Regions from separate parts of the Pseudomonas sp. HC1(2025) genome, predicted to be linked through region 1. Evidence: riboswitches for the same ligand, from Rfam matches in the RefSeq annotation. Region 1 holds a riboswitch; the other holds the start of a gene.
The links. A riboswitch is a leader RNA that binds a small molecule or an ion and turns the genes downstream of it on or off. The one in region 1 is predicted to bind manganese.

Region 1 (7,761 bases):
CCTTCTGCGCCTCTGCCGGGGCCACGGGGGTCAAGCCCGGGCCTTTACCGTTGGGCGCGACACTGGGGTGGGCGACAAACATATTGCCCGCCGCCACGGCCAATGCCAGCGCCAGCACGCCCGCCACGCTGAAGGCGCCACGGCGGGTGCCCGGTGCCAGCAACGGATAGGCCAGCGCCACCGCAAGACCAATGGCGGCGAACATGAACAACCGCGAAAACAGTGGCCAGAACACCAGGCCTACATCCACCACAGCCCACACGGCAGTGCCAAGCAAAAATGCGGCGAACAACCAGGCACCTGCTCGTTTGCGCTTGGCAATCAACAGGCCGGAAATGGCCATGGCCACGCCGCCGATCAGGAAGTAGCCGGAGCCGCCCAGGCTCAGCAGTTTTGCGCCGCCGACGGCCAACGCCACGCCGAGCAGGGCGATGATTACGCCCAAGCCCAGCAACAGGAATCGAGAGGCGCCAGCGGCGCGGGGTGTGTGTTTCATGTCGAAAAACCCGAGGGTGATGGTCCAGGGGAGTAATGATAGCAAGCTAATTAACTGCTTGGTACATTTTGTATGGCATTTACAGATCCTGTACCGCACTTAAACAACACACTCTGGCTGGCCCGCAATTGTTCGACGCAGTTCAACGGCAGCAACCCCTGGAGACCGCGCTTGAGGTCACGTTCGCGGCGGGCGATGTAGAACGTCCGGTCATCGGGCAGGCTGCTCAAGTCGTCGATCTGGCGCGCCTGGCCCTTTGTGTAGAACTCTCCCGAATAGGAGCGGCGGCCCCAGTAGTAAAGGCTTCCCGGCGCGCTGGCTTGCAGTTGCTGCCAGGCGTAGGCGAGGTCGCGCTGGTTGTTGGGCCGATCAAAGGCACGGCCATCGATTGCGGCAATCGGCAGCCACACGGGCAAGAGCAGTGCCAGCATCAGTCCAGTGACTATTTTCCCGGTGCTCCAGCGCGCCTGATTGAGCGCCCCTGCCAGTAACAGGCTCCAGGCCGGTAGGGCCGGCAACAGGTAAGTCCACAGGATATTGCCGGAGAACGTGAAAAAGGCCGGGGTTGCCAGGGCCCACAGGGTGATGAACGCGTAGTAGCGTCCCGACAGCACCGAGCGGCGAAAGCCAATGTAGAGCGCGGGTAGCAGCAGGGTCCACGGGAAAAACGCCAGCAGCAGATCCAGCCAGATGGCACCGATTGGCCGGGCATGGGCGCTGCCGTACAAGTCGCCGGCCCAATCGCTGACGACATAGCGCTTCCAATGCTCGCCCACGAGGAAGTAATCAAGAAAGCCGGGGGTGCGTTGTTCGGCAAGCAGGTACCAGGGCACGGCGATCAGCAGCATCAGCAAAACGCCGGTGAGCCAGGGCAAGCGCAAAAAAGCGCGCCACTGGCGATAACCAACGGTCCAGGCGAACGCGGGAATGGCGACCAAGACCACTGCCAATGGCCCCTTCGCCAACAGGCCAAGACCCAGGCCGGCGAATCCTGCCAGCGCCCACCGCCGGTCGCCTTGTGCCACGCCGCGCCAAAAGCCGTAGGTGGCCAGCAGGACCGAGAAACTCAGTGCCGGATCAGTCAGCACCACCCCCGCTGACAGCAGGCCGAGGGTCGAGCTGGAAAAGATAATCGCCGCCAGCACGGCGGTTTTTTCATCCGCTTGCTCACGGGCAAAACGAATGATGATCAGGCAACTGGCCACATGAAACAGCCACGCCGGAACACGAATCGCGAATTCATTGATGCCCAGCCACTGCATGGCCAGCGCCTGGCTCCAGAACGACAGCGGCGGCTTGCCCCAAAACGGCACATCCACCTCGAACAGCGGGGTTACCCAGTTACCGAGTACCAGCATCTTGCGCGCCATTTCTGCATAGCGGGCCTCTGAGGTGTCCATCAGCGGGTAGAGCCCCAGGCTTGCCAGGCGCAGGCCCAAAATGGCGATCAATAGCAGCCATAGCGTACGGGTCGTCATAGTCATCAGCGGTTTTCTTGTTCGCGAGGGTGTGTGGGGCAGGTGTGTTCCGGGCGTTCGGGGGTTTCGCCGAGCAGCCTGTCGAGCAGGTAGATGGGACGCTGCCTGACCTCGCTCAACGTCGCGCCCAGGTATTCGCCGATCATCGCGATGCCCAGGGCGATGAACGCGGCGATGCCCATGATCACGTGATGGGAACTGAAGGTATTGACGCTGACCTGATAGATGATCAGGACCAGGGTCGCGATGAAAATCACCAGGCTGAGCAGGCTGAACCAGCGCAACGGCTTGCGCGAGAGGGCCAATACACCTTCGATACCCAGGTCGATCAGCGCCAGCGGCCCCCATTTGCTGAGGCCGGCGCTGCGTGGTTCACGGTCGTAGGGCAGCTCGATAGTATTGAACCCCAGCCAACTGATCAGGCCCTTCATGAACCGTGTGCGCTCGGGCATGCATCGCAGCGCTGCCAGGGGCGCAGGGCCAATCAGACGGAAGTCGCTGACGTCGGCAGGCACATCAAACTTGTCGGCCAGGAAGTTCATCAGTTTGTAGTAGAGATGGGCACTGATCCGTTTGCTTGACGTATCAGACAGTCGAGTGCGGCGCTGCATATTGACGATATCGCTGCCAGTCAGCCAATGATGAACCATTAATGGAATAAGTTCGGGTGGGTCTTGCAGGTCTGCGTCAATAAATAACAACCCATTGCCACCGGCATAATCAATACCGGCGACCATCGCCGCTTCCTTGCCGAAGTTGCGGCTCAGGTTTAGGCAGCGAACCCCCGGTACCCGGCAATAACCCGCCAGCAGCGCCAGTGTTTCATCGCGACTGCCGTCGTTTACATACAACACTTCATGGCGAATGGTTAATGTGTCCAGCACAGCCATTAATCGTTTATGAAAGAGTGGCAGTACCTTGGCTTCGTTATAACAGCAGACAACCACACTGAGCAGCGGGCGCAGAGGGCGCTCAGGTCTTGATGGGTTCATGGCGAAAGCTCCAGTGCTGATTGATTCGGTATGTGAGCAACGTCAGGGCGAGGGTGGTCAGCCCTTGCATCAGCCATAGGTGCTGGGGCCAGAGCGCCAGCAGCAAGGCCATCAGCCCCAGGTTTGCCGCGTTATAGGCGAGGGCCGTGATGCAAAAGCGCAACCATTGATAAGTATCGGGTGGGCGGGGGGGTGTGAACGTCCAGCGTTTGTTGCCTTGGTAACTTACGGCGGTGCCGATTAGTCCGCCCAGTAAAGTCGCTATTAATGCCGGTAGCGCCAACGACAATAACAAAAGTGTTAGGTAGTGAGCGCCGGTGGCAAGTACTCCAACTGTTAAATAACAAGGTAGTCGCGCGCAGGTGTTGTGGGACGCAGGGGCTGTCATCGAGAGAGTTACACGTATTCAAGAGTCTGTATGGTGCTGACTTTAACGACTCATGAATGTGCAAATGTGAAAAAGATGTTTGAAGTGGCTCATATTGCCAAAGTGTAATTTTAGTGTTGGCTAGTTGTTATAAGTCACCTATAGAAAGGGGCAGTCGGTCCCTTTCTATAGGAAAGATGGAGGATTAGACCGACAGGTGCTCATACAAAATCGTTGCACCCACAATCATCAGCACGACCCCGCCCACGATCTCTGCACGTTTGCCGAACATCGTGCCGAGGACCCGGCCGAGCATCACACCAATGGTGACCATGGTCATGGTCGCCAGGCCGATGGCGGCAGCGGCCACCCAGATGTTCACATCGACAAACGCCAGGCCGACGCCCACAGCGAGGGCATCGATGCTGGTGGCAAATGCGGTGACGGCAAGGACCAGGAAGGAGTGCTGGGCGCTTTTCTCTTCGGCCTCGTCTTCGTGCTTGAGGCCGTTGTAAATCATGTGCAGGCCCAGTACCACCAGCAAGGTGAAGGCGATCCAGTGGTCCCAGTCTGCCACCCAGCGCGTGGCGGCCTGGCCGATCAGCCAGCCGATAATCGGGGTGATCGCTTCGATGACGCCGAAAATCAAACCGGTACGCAGCGCTTCCGACAGGCGTGGTTTGTGCAGGCTGGAGCCTTTGCCGATCGCGGCGGCAAAGGCGTCGGTGGACATGGCCAGGGCCAGGAGAATGAGGGAAACAGGATTCACGGGCGCTCTTCCAGTCGGGCTATGAGTCAACGACACAACCACACGCCCGACTTTAGGCATGGATGTGTCGCTGGTCTCACCAACCAAAAGGTGTTCGTACCACGGCAGGTTGCCGAGAATGTTGATACGAACGCTTGCGAAAGACTCGCAAGCAGGCTACTCCCCAACGAGGTGCGGGATCTTATGCGGGCAAACATGAAAAAAACGTCAAAACCGCCCCGCGGGCTGCTCAACCTTTAGGAAGCGGCGCGCCCTCGTTGATCCGCAGTTCAGCGCACAGCCCGCCCTGGGGCAGGTTGTACAGCTGCAAGGTGCTGCCGATCTTGCTGACGATCATCTGCACAATCGCCAGGCCCAGCCCGGCGCCATTGGCATGCCCCTGGCTGTAGAACCGCTCGAACAGGCGCGCATATTGACCTTCGTCGATACCCGGGCCGGCGTCCTCGACACTGATGTACACCGCCCCCGACGCCTGCGGTTGCACCTGCACGCGAACCTCGCTGCCGGGTGGGGCGAAGTTCAGCGCATTGGTCACCAGATTCTGCAGGGCGATCGCCAGGGCGACGGGGTCGGTCTTGACCAGGCAGTGGTGGTCGCTGTCGAGGATCAACTCGATACCCTTTGCCAGCGCCAGGGGCGTCAGTTCGGCCAGTTCCTCACGCACCAGCGCGGTCAGTTCCACATCGCATCGATCGGGGTTGGCCAGGCGCGGCTCGATACGCGCCATGGTCAGCAACTGGCTGGCAATGCGTGTGGCGCGGTCGACGGCGCTGACCAGGAACTCGAGAGCTTCCTCCCGTTGTTGTGGGGTGCTGGCCAACTGGGCGTTCTGCGCATGGATCCGCAGGATCGCCAGGGGCGTGCGCAATTCGTGGGCCGCATCGGCGATAAAACGGCGCTCCCGCGCCAGCAGGTTGTCGATCTGTTGCAACAGGCGATTGAGCGCGGTCTGCATGGGCTCCAGGTCGTGGGGCAGGGGGCGCAGGTTGAGCGGCTTGAGGGTTTCGGTATTGCGTCCACGGATGGTGTGGGCCATTGCGCGTAACGGCTGCAACCCCCAACCGATGGTCAGCCAGATCAAGGCGGCCAACAGCGGCACGCCAATCACACTGGGCCACAGCGTATGGCCGACGATGCGCTGGATCAGGTCCTGGCGGATGTCATCCCGCTCGCCCACCCAGATCAGCAGCCCTTGCTGCGGATCCTTGAGCAGGAAGGCGCACCAGTCATGACCGTTCTCCACCAAGTCGTGGGAACCGAGGGTCGCGGGTGGTGCCTTCAGTTCCGGGGCTTCTGCCGAGCGCACCAGCAACTGGCCGTCACTGCGCCATACCTGGAACGTCAGGCGGGTCTCGTAAGGGTGCGCCGCGCCATCTTCGCCCACGCGGCTCATGGCGGCGTCGAAGGCCTGGTAGAGCCGGTTCCAGTCGTTGTCACCCGGCGCGCGCTGTGCCAGCACGCCTTGCAGCAGGCGCGCACTTTGCGCGAGCTGGGCGTCATACACTTCTTCGATCTCGTGGTGGCTGTCGCGCAGCACCAGCCAACTGATCAGCACATCGCCCAACAGGACGAGGATCAGCACCGGCACCAGGATGCGTGTGCGTATCGAGGTCATGGCTTGAGTTCCATCACATACCCGACGCCGCGCACCGTGCGGATCAACTCGGTCGAAAGTTTTTTGCGCAGGTTATGGATCAGCACTTCCAGGGTGTTGCTCTCGACTTTTTCCTGCCAGCCATACAAGGCGCGGGACAGGCGCTCGCGGGTCACCACGTTGCCGGGGCGCGCCAACAGTTGGTGGAGCAGTTGGTACTCCATCGGCGTCACCACCACCGGGTTGCCATGCCAGGTGACCTGTTGGCCAACCGGGTCCAGGCACACGCCCGCATGCTCCAGCAGTGGCTGCGCGCGCCCGTGGCTGCGCCGCAGCAAGGCACGGATGCGTGCCTTGAGTTCGTCGACATCGAAGGGTTTGACCAGGTAGTCGTCAGCCCCGGCATCCAAACCGGCAATCCGTTCGGCGGTGCCGTCACGGGCAGTGAGGATCAAGACCGGCAGGTTCAGTGGCTTGTCGCGCAGTTGGCGCAACAGGGCCAGGCCGTCGAGGCGTGGCAGGCCGAGGTCGAGCAGCAACAGATCGAAGCTTTCGCTGCATAACGCATGCAACGCGCTGGCGCCGTCCTGCAACCAGTCCAGGGTATAGCCCTCGCTGCTCAGGGCGACGCGGATGCCTTGGCCGAGGGCCCGATCATCTTCGACCAACAATAGGCGCATGGTGTGTTCCCGGGTGTGATATCGGCGGCATCATGCCGCTGGCGAGGCGGTGGTGGCAGCCCGGGTGACGAGAAACATGTAACCACTCATGTCCAACTAAGACTTGGTTAAGATTGGTTTTGCACAGTGGGGCCTTCCTCACCGAGCGAGAGTGTTTCCATGGGCAAAATTCTGTTGTTGTCGCTGATTGTCGCCAGCCCCCTGGCCCTTGCCGGCCCGCAATGCACCACTGCCGAACGCTCGCAATGGCAAGACCCGCAGGCGTTCCAGGAGCAGTTGAAGGCCCAGGGCTACCAGATCAGCAAGTTCAAGGTCACCGATGGTAACTGCTACGAGATCTACGGGTTCGACAAGGACAAGCGCAAGGTCGAGATCTACCACGATCCGGTCAGCGGCAAAGCGGTCAAGACCGAGATCAAGGGCTGATGCCGGGCAACTCCATAGCACTGTGGGACCCGCTGGTGAGGCTGTTTCACCTGTCCATCGCCGGGGTCTTTGTCGCCAACTACTTCTTTACTGAAGCCGGTGACGACTGGCATGTCTGGCTTGGCTACTACGCCATGGGCTGGCTGCTGGTACGGCTGCTGTGGGGTTTTGTCGGGCCACGCAGTGCGCGCTGGGCGGACTTCTGGCCGACCCCGGCAAGGCTCGCCGCCCATGTGCGTGCCCTGCGCGCCAGGCGCCCGGAGCATCGCCTCGGGCACTCGCCGTTGGGCGCACTGGTAATGCTGTTGATGCTGCTGGCGATGCTGACGGCGGGCCTGAGCGGCTGGGCCATGGAGGAGGTCGATGCCTTGTGGGGCGCCGATTGGCCGTTGCAGGTGCATGAAACCGCGGTCGATGGCCTGCTGGTGCTGGTCTGCCTGCATATCGCAGCGGCGGTAGTTGAAAGTGTCCAGGTACGCGACAACTTGCCGTTATCGATGCTGACCGGTCGCCGGCGTCGGTTGCCGGATGATGCTGCGCACTGAAGCCGCTGTCCTGTGTTTACTCCCCACCCTGCATTTGCCATGAGTCCACTATGCGCATGCTGTCTTTTCGCTTGAAATTGATTGTTGCCAGCCTGGCGCTATGCCTGGTCTTCTGGGCGGCCTGGCGCAGTCATCCGGCCCATGTCCTGGCGCCTTTCGCACGGCCTGCCGTGCCTGTGGCCGCCAGCGCCGAGCCGGTCTACAACAGCCGGTTCGTGTCCTCGCAGTTGGATGACTTTGTGCATTCGTCGTCGGTCACCGCACTGCCGGGCGGCGACTTGATGGCCGTGTGGTTTGCCGGCTCGCGCGAAGGCGCCGCCGATGTGCAGATCCGCACCGCACGGTTCGACGCCAAGACCACGGAGTGGGGCGCCGAGCAGGTGTTGGCGACCCGCGAGTCGACCCGTGATGGCA
Region 2 (7,761 bases), 2.1 Mb from region 1:
CAAACACACCGGTATCGCCGTACTTCAGTTCCAGGTCATGGATACCCTTGAAGATCTTCGAGAACGTCTCCCCACGCTTGAAGTTCAAGTGGCCGTCATCGGAGGTCTGCGACAGCCCCCTGCCGCCGTTGTTGGCACCGATCAGGTCCTTGTTGGGCTTGGACGTGCCCCAACTGGCCCCCACCGACAGGGACGAGTCGAAGCTGCCTTCGACCTCACCAATGTTGAAACTGACGCCGAATGCGGGCCCGGCGAGGGTCGAGGCAAGACTGACCGCCAGGGGCAATCTCGCCCGGCGCCAGAACTGATTTACTGAGGTCATCGACGCTACTCCATGTGCATTTTATTGTTATGGCAGTGAGCCTTTTCAAACACGCTTGTAACGGCCGGAATACAACGATTCCAATGCCAGACTGCCGCCGGACCACCCAGGACCGCAGCGCCGCATCCTTGAAAAACTCTGGGAGGGACTATAGCCAGCAGGGGGTAGCGCTTGATCCCTCTAAAGTGTGATTTGCATCACCAACCCGTCTGCGACAGCCCTTTCGCCATGTCAGCGAGGGCTGACGCGAAAGAGAATGGCTCAAATTACGCAAATAACAAGGCGAAGGCCTGTAATAGAGCATTGCCGTGCCCGGGCGGGCACGGCAGGAGGGGTCAGAGCGTGGAGAGGAAGGTGCTGTTATTGGCCTGCCATTCGATGATGTCGATCCGGATACGCTTCTTGTCCAGCTTGCCGACGCTGGTCTTGGGAATTTCCGTAACAATGGCAATCTGACTTGGAATCGCCCACTTGCTCAGGTGGCCCTGCTCGACATACGGCTTGAGGTGCTCCTTGAGTTCGCGCGCGCCAATCCCGTGGCCTTCGCGCACCACCAGCAGGGCAAACGGGCGCTCGCCCCACTGCGGGTCGGCAATCCCGACCACCGCTACTTCGCGTACCGCCGGGTGACGGCTGACCAGGTCTTCCAGCGCCAGGGACGAGATCCACTCGCCGCCGGTCTTGATCACGTCCTTGATACGGTCGCGAATATCGATCACGCCGAAGGCATCAAGGGTGGCCACGTCGCCGGTGTGCATCCAGCCGCCTTCCCAAAGCTCGGCGCCTTTGTGCGGCTCGTTGAAATAGCCTTCGCTGAGCCATGGCGCGCGCAGCACCAGCTCGCCCTGGGACTCGCCATCGGCCGGCAGGAAGTTACCGTTGCCGTCGATGATCGCGGCGTCCACCAGCGGCCCCGGCACACCGGCCTTGATCCGGTAGGTGGTGCGTTCGTCTTCGCTGCCGGCCATCAGTTCTTCATTGAGGTGGGCACAGGACACCAGCGGTCCGGTCTCGGACATGCCGTAGGCCGCCGTCAGCTGGATACCACGGGCCTTGGCCGCTTCGTACAGCGAACGGTTGAGGGCACTGCCGCCGATGACGATCTTCCAGCCGCCAAAATCCACACCCTGGGCGGCCTTGGCGTTGAGCAGCATCTGCAGGATGGTCGGCACGCAATGGGAGAACGTGACCTTTTCCTTGCGCCACAACTCCACCAGGTATTCCGGATCGTAGCGGCCGGGATAGACCTGCTTCAGCCCGAGCATGGTCGCCACATACGGCAAGCCCCAGGCATGCACGTGGAACATCGGCGTGATCGGCATGTACACATCGTTGGTGCCGAGCAGGCGCACACTGTCGACGCTGCCCATGATGGTCGCCACGCCGATGGTGTGCAGCACCAGTTGGCGGTGGGTGAAATACACACCCTTGGGGTTACCGGTGGTGCCAGTGGTATAGAAAGTGGTGGCCACCGAGTGCTCGTCGAAGTCCTCGAAGGTGTACTGGGTACTGGCAGCGGCCAGCAGGGTTTCGTACTCGCCTACCAGATTGGGCAGGTCAGCAGTTTTTTCGTCGCCATCGGTCAGCAACAGGGTCTTGTCGACGGTGGTCAACTGCCCGGCAATGGCCTGGTACAGGCCGACGAACTCGCTGTTGACCAGCACAAAGCGGTCTTCGGCGTGGTTCATCGTGTACAGGATCTGCTCTGGCGACAGGCGCACGTTGATGGTGTGAATCACCGCACCAATCATCGGGATGGCGAACATGCACTCCAGGTAACGGTGGCTGTCCCAGTCCATCACGGCCACGGTATCACCGGCCTTGACTCCCGCTGCGGTCAGCACATTGGCCAGGCGGGCGACACGTTCGGTCAGGGTTGGGTAGGTGTAGCGCAGTTTGTCGCGGTAGACGATTTCCCGGGTTTTCTCGTAGCGGGCGCCCGACATCAACAGGCGTTTGATCAACAGCGGGTATTGGTACGCGCCTTCGGCGGGCGGGATAACACGAGTCTGCAACATACGAATCCCTTTTTATGACTGCACGGTCTTGGCTAAAGGATTTGCACTGTAGAGACCTTGCACGCCGGCCAAATCAGCCGAAGGAATGATTTGCAGAATCGGATGAATGCTAGCTTTGCGCCAGCATTCATTCACGAATGACGCACTCAGCGGTCGGTGAAAGCCACTTTCACACCGATGGCAATCAGCACCACGCCCATGCTCCGATCAAACCAGTGGCCCATGCGCGCAAAGCCTGCGCGCACGCGCTGCTGGCTGAACAACATGGCCACCATGCAGAACCACAGGGCGGTGGCTACCGCCAGGTACAGGCCATAACCGGCCTGGATCGCCAGCGGCGTGTGGGGGTTGATCACCACGGTGAACAGCGACAGGAAAAACAGCGTGGCCTTGGGGTTCAGGCCATTGGTCACAAAGCCCGAGGTAAAGGCGCCGCGAGCGCTGCGCTCGCCCACTTCACGGTGCAGCTCTTCTGCACCGGCAGGCTTGGCCGGCTGCGCCCGCAGGGCTTTGAAGCCGATGTACAACAGGTAGGCCGCCGCCGCCCATTTCAAGGCGTTGAACAGCACGATGGACTGGGACACGATCAAGCCGATACCAAGCAGCGAGTAGCCAACGTGAAGAAAAATCGCCGAGCCGACGCCCAGCGCCGTCCAGGTACCGGCGCGCCGGCCATGGGTCACGCTCTCGCGTACCACCACGGCAAAGTCCGGCCCGGGACTGGCCACGGCCAGCAGGTGAATCAACGCCACGGTCAAAAACTCGGTGAGGTACATGCACACTCCAAGAAGTAACTGATTATTTCATCTGGTAGGCTCGGCAGATTACGCCTTCGAACTCTGTCGCAAAAGGTACAGTTGATGACGAACAATCGCCGCGCCGTCTTCCTTGATCATCCTTCCCTGGACCAGGGAGACCTCGACCTCAGCGAATTGCGCGAGACGTTCAGCGACTTGCAGCTGTGTGAGCAGACCTCGGCCGATCAGGTGGTCGAACGCCTGCAAGGTGCCCAGGTAGCGATCAGTAACAAGATCCTGCTCAACGCCCAGACTCTGGCCGCCTGCCCCGAGCTGAAGCTGATCCTGATCGCTGCTACCGGCACCAACAACGTCGACCTGGCCGCTGCCCGCGCCCGGGGCATTACCGTTAGTAACTGCCAGGGTTACGGCACGCCATCGGTGGCGCAACACACGATCATGCTGCTGCTCAACCTCGCCACACGCCTGAAGGACTATCAAAAAGACGTCGACGCCGGCCTGTGGCAGCAAGCCAAGCAGTTCTGCCTGCTGGATTACCCGATTGTCGAGCTGGAAGGCAAAACCCTGGGCTTGCTGGGCCATGGCGAGTTGGGCGGCGCCGTCGCGCGCCTGGCCCAAGCGTTTGGCATGCGCGTGCTACTGGGCGCTATCCCCGGCCGCCCGGCCCGTGCAGACCGGGTGCCGCTGGACGAACTGCTGCCGCAGATCGATGCGCTGACCCTGCATTGCCCACTCAACGAACACACGCGCCACGTTATCGGGGCCCGTGAGTTGGCGCTGCTCAAGCCGGGCGCGTTCGTGGTCAACACTGCGCGCGGCGGCCTGATCGATGAACAGGCCCTGGCAGACGCCTTGCGCGGCGGTCATCTGGGCGGGGCGGCCAGCGATGTGCTGAGCGTCGAACCGCCGACCACCGGCAACCCGCTGCTGGCCAGCGACATCCCACGGCTGATCATCACGCCACACAGTGCCTGGGGCAGCCGCGAAGCACGGCAACGGATCGTCGGCCAATTGACTGAAAACGCCCGGGGCTTTTTCAGCGGAGCACCGCAGCGCGTCGTCAGTTGATAAACTGCGCTCCTTTTTCAGGGAGCAGACCATGGATCCGCGCAGTGAAGTACTGCTTCGTCAGGCCGAACTTTTTCAAGGCAACGTGTTGCTGGCCGGCCTGCCCGCCGATGACCTGCTGGGCCGCCTGCCCAATGCCCATGGCTGGTGCTGGCATGCGGGCGACCAGGCAGCGCTGGATGCGCGGTTTGCCGAACGCAGCCATTTCGGGGTCGATGTGCCGCAACGCGCATTCGACACGGCGGTGGTGTTCCTGCCCAAGTCCAAGGATCTGGCCGACTACATCCTCAAGGCCGTCGCGGCACGGCTGCCGGGCGCCGAGCTGTACCTGGTGGGTGAAAAACGCGGCGGCATCGAAAGCGCCGCCAAGCAACTGAACGCCTTCGGCAAGCCACGCAAGCTCGACAACGCACGGCACTGCCAGCTGTGGCTGGCCACCGTGGCCGATGCTCCGGCGGCGCCGGAACTGGCGAGCCTGGCCCAGGTGTTTGAAGTGCCACTGGCCGACGGACCGCTCAAGGTCGTCAGTCTGCCGGGCGTGTTCAGCCATGGCCGCCTGGATCGCGGTACCGCGCTGTTGCTCGAACACCTGGACAAACTGCCCAGCGGTCATCTGCTGGACTTCGGCTGTGGCGCCGGCGTGTTGGGCGCGGCGGTCAAGCGGCGCTACCCGCACAACACCGTGACCCTGCTTGATGTGGACGCCTTTGCTACCGCTAGCAGTCGCCTGACCCTGGAGGCCAATGGCCTGGAAGGCGAAGTGCTGACCGGTGATGGCATCGACGCCGCGCCCATGGGCCTGGATGCGATTCTGAGTAACCCGCCGTTCCATGTCGGGGTACACACGGATTATTTCGCCACAGAAAACCTGCTGCGAAAAGCACGCCAACATCTGAAAAACGGCGGCGAACTTCGGCTAGTCGCCAATAGCTTCCTGAAGTATCAACCGCTGATCGAAGAGCACCTGGGCGTGTGCGCAGTCAAGGCCGAGGGCCAGGGTTTTCGCATCTATCGGGCCAAGCGCGGCTGACGGGCGTTTGAAAAAGAAGGCTTGCCGAATGGATTTTGCCAAGGCAGAATCCGCTCCGTCCTAGGGGAGTAGTCTCCCACGAGCAACATGCTCGTCCGGCATACGTCAACATACTTGGTCAGCAGACCATGGCGTATGCGACCCAGGAGTCCGCACAGACGGACCGGGGTTTGACAAGACCTATGACACGCACACCTTACCCGGGGCGGGAAGGCTGTACGTGTCATAGCCGTGTCGACCCGCCCCTGGAAACCTACCTGATGCTGGATTCACTTCTCGTTCCTACCGCAATCGTTGCCTTGGCCGAAATCGGCGACAAGACGCAATTGCTCGCGCTCATCCTCGCCGCACGCTTTCGCAAACCCTGGCCAATCATCGCCGGCATCATCGCCGCGACCCTGGCCAACCACGCCGCTGCCGGTGCCGTGGGTGCCTGGTTTGGCAGTTTCTTCTCGGATGCGGTGCTGCACTGGATCCTCGCCGCGAGCTTCTGCGCCACGGCCCTGTGGACCCTGGTGCCAGACAAGCTCGACGATGATGAAGCCAGCACCTCGCGCAAGTTCGGGCCGTTCCTGACCACCCTGATTGCGTTCTTTATCGCTGAAATCGGTGACAAGACGCAGATCGCCACGGTGATGCTGGCGGCGCAATACCCCGAGTTGTGGCTGGTGATTATCGGCACCACCCTGGGCATGTTGATTGCCAACGTACCGGTGGTTCTGGCGGGGAATTTCGCGGCGGAGAAACTGCCGTTGACCTTGATTCGGCGCCTGGCGGCTTCGGCGTTCTTCATCCTGGCGTTGGTGGCGGTGTACAAGGCCATGCAAAGCAGCGGCTGGATCTAATTGCAAATGTGGGAGCGGGCTTGCCCGCGATGGCGGTGGGTCAGTTAAATATATCTAACCTGACATTCCGCCATCGCAGGCAAGCCAGCTCCCACATCTGGACCTTCACAAGGCCTGGATTATCAGGACTTCTTGGCCTGCTGGTACAGCGGCATCACCTTGGGAATCGCCGCCTGCAACGAGGCGATCCGGCTGCTGGAGGCCGGGTGGGTGCTCATGAATTCAGGCGGTGCGCCTTCGGAAGCCTTGGCCATTTTGTTCCACAGCGTGATCGCCGCGTTCGGGTCGTAACCGGCGCGGGCCGAGAGCTCCAGGCCGATCAGGTCGGCTTCGTTCTCATTGCTGCGGCTGTTAGGCAAGGTCATGCCGTAGTTGGCCACGGTGTCGGCCAGCGCCATGCTGTCCTGGCCCAGGCCCAACAATGCGCCAGCGCCCTGCTTGGCCATTTCGATGCCGTAAGCCTTGGACATGGCTTCGCGGCCATGTTCACGCAGGGCGTGGGCAATTTCATGGCCCATGACCGCCGCCAGCTCGTCATCGGTCAACTTGAGCGTGTCGATCAAGCCACTGTAGACAAAGATCTTGCCGCCAGGCCCACAGTTGGCGTTCATCTCGTCGCTCTTGATCAGGTTCACTTCCCACTTCCACTGCGCCGCATCCGGACGGAAGGTGGGGGCCTGGGCGATAAGGCGCTTGGCGATGGCCTGCACACGCTTGGCGTTGGCACTGGTCTTGTCTACCAGGCCCTTGCCACTGGCTTCGCCCAGGGTCTGCTGGTACGACTGCGCGTACATCTGGTCGACTTCCTGGCTCGACAGCATGCTGAACATGTACTGCTTGCGTTCCACACCCACGGCACCGCCGCTGGTGGTGTTGACCGACTGGCAACCGGCGAGCAGCAAGGCTGCGCTCAATGCCGTTACCGCCAATGATTTTTTCATGCACATTCTCCCTGAAAACATGGCGCGTATCGTAGGCCCTCTCATGTATCGGCGCCAGATACACCTGACGCTTAACCGCTAATTTCAGAGGCCACCGACGCCCACGACCATTCTATAAACGACATGCCTGGTTCTTTTGCAGGGCAGCGCCTCATGTCTGCGTGGCCTGTGGCCGATACATAAAGGCAGATCATGCCCACCAAGCGCCCGGAGCCTTCATGAAATTCAAGTCGATTCAGTTTTCTGTCGCGGCGTTGGCCGGGGCCATTGTCCTGAGTGTCGTGGCGGCCCTGGTGCTATACGCGCTGTTCGCCGGCGCCCGGACCCAAGAGATGGTGCAGGACCGCACCCAGGCGCAATTCGAGCAAATCATCGAGCAACGCCTTACGGCGTTGGCGCAAACCCAGGCCACGCTGATCCAACGCGAGCTGGAAGCGCCGCTGGTGACCGCCAAAGGCCTGGCCACCACCAATGCGCTGATGGGCATGAAGGACGCAAACGGCGCGGCCCCGCTGCAGGTCAGCCGTGAACAACTGATCAACCTGCTGCACGAAACGGTGGTACGCAACCCGAAAATCCTCGGTTCCTATATCGCCTGGGAACCCAATGCCATCGACCACAATGATGCCAACTACCTGAACACCGCCGTCGTCGGCGTAGAACCTGCCAACGGGCGCTTCATGCCCTGGTGGTTCCGCAATCAGGATGGCAGCCTGGGCCTGGAAAAACTCGCCGACCTGACCGACCAGAAAATCCTCGCCACCGGCATTCGCGCCAGC

Region 2: it holds a riboswitch for manganese, as region 1 does, so the genes downstream of both, ACSSVH_RS21525 (TMEM165/GDT1 family protein) here and mntP (manganese efflux pump MntP) in region 1, are expected to answer to the same signal.

Annotation. Positions count from the first base shown of each region.
Region 1 covers NZ_CP196017.1:2,725,448-2,733,208, forward strand. Annotated here, with positions in the region: gene ACSSVH_RS12405 (glucose/quinate/shikimate family membrane-bound PQQ-dependent dehydrogenase) at 1-496, opposite strand, end outside; gene ACSSVH_RS12410 (ArnT family glycosyltransferase) at 547-1,980, opposite strand; gene ACSSVH_RS12415 (glycosyltransferase family 2 protein) at 1,980-2,966, opposite strand; gene ACSSVH_RS12420 (GtrA family protein) at 2,947-3,354, opposite strand; gene mntP (manganese efflux pump MntP) at 3,539-4,102, opposite strand; yybP-ykoY riboswitch at 4,107-4,279, opposite strand; gene ACSSVH_RS12430 (sensor histidine kinase) at 4,332-5,717, opposite strand; gene ACSSVH_RS12435 (response regulator) at 5,714-6,376, opposite strand; gene ACSSVH_RS12440 (PepSY domain-containing protein) at 6,536-6,802, shown strand; gene ACSSVH_RS12445 (cytochrome b/b6 domain-containing protein) at 6,802-7,347, shown strand; gene ACSSVH_RS12450 (sialidase family protein) at 7,398-7,761, shown strand, end outside.
Region 2 covers NZ_CP196017.1:4,818,371-4,826,131, forward strand. Annotated here, with positions in the region: gene ACSSVH_RS21500 (DUF1302 domain-containing protein) at 1-322, opposite strand, end outside; gene ACSSVH_RS21505 (fatty acid--CoA ligase) at 658-2,340, opposite strand; gene ACSSVH_RS21510 (LysE family translocator) at 2,487-3,116, opposite strand; gene ACSSVH_RS21515 (2-hydroxyacid dehydrogenase) at 3,201-4,166, shown strand; gene ACSSVH_RS21520 (methyltransferase) at 4,198-5,196, shown strand; yybP-ykoY riboswitch at 5,247-5,368, shown strand; gene ACSSVH_RS21525 (TMEM165/GDT1 family protein) at 5,457-6,041, shown strand; gene ACSSVH_RS21530 (M48 family metallopeptidase) at 6,164-6,982, opposite strand.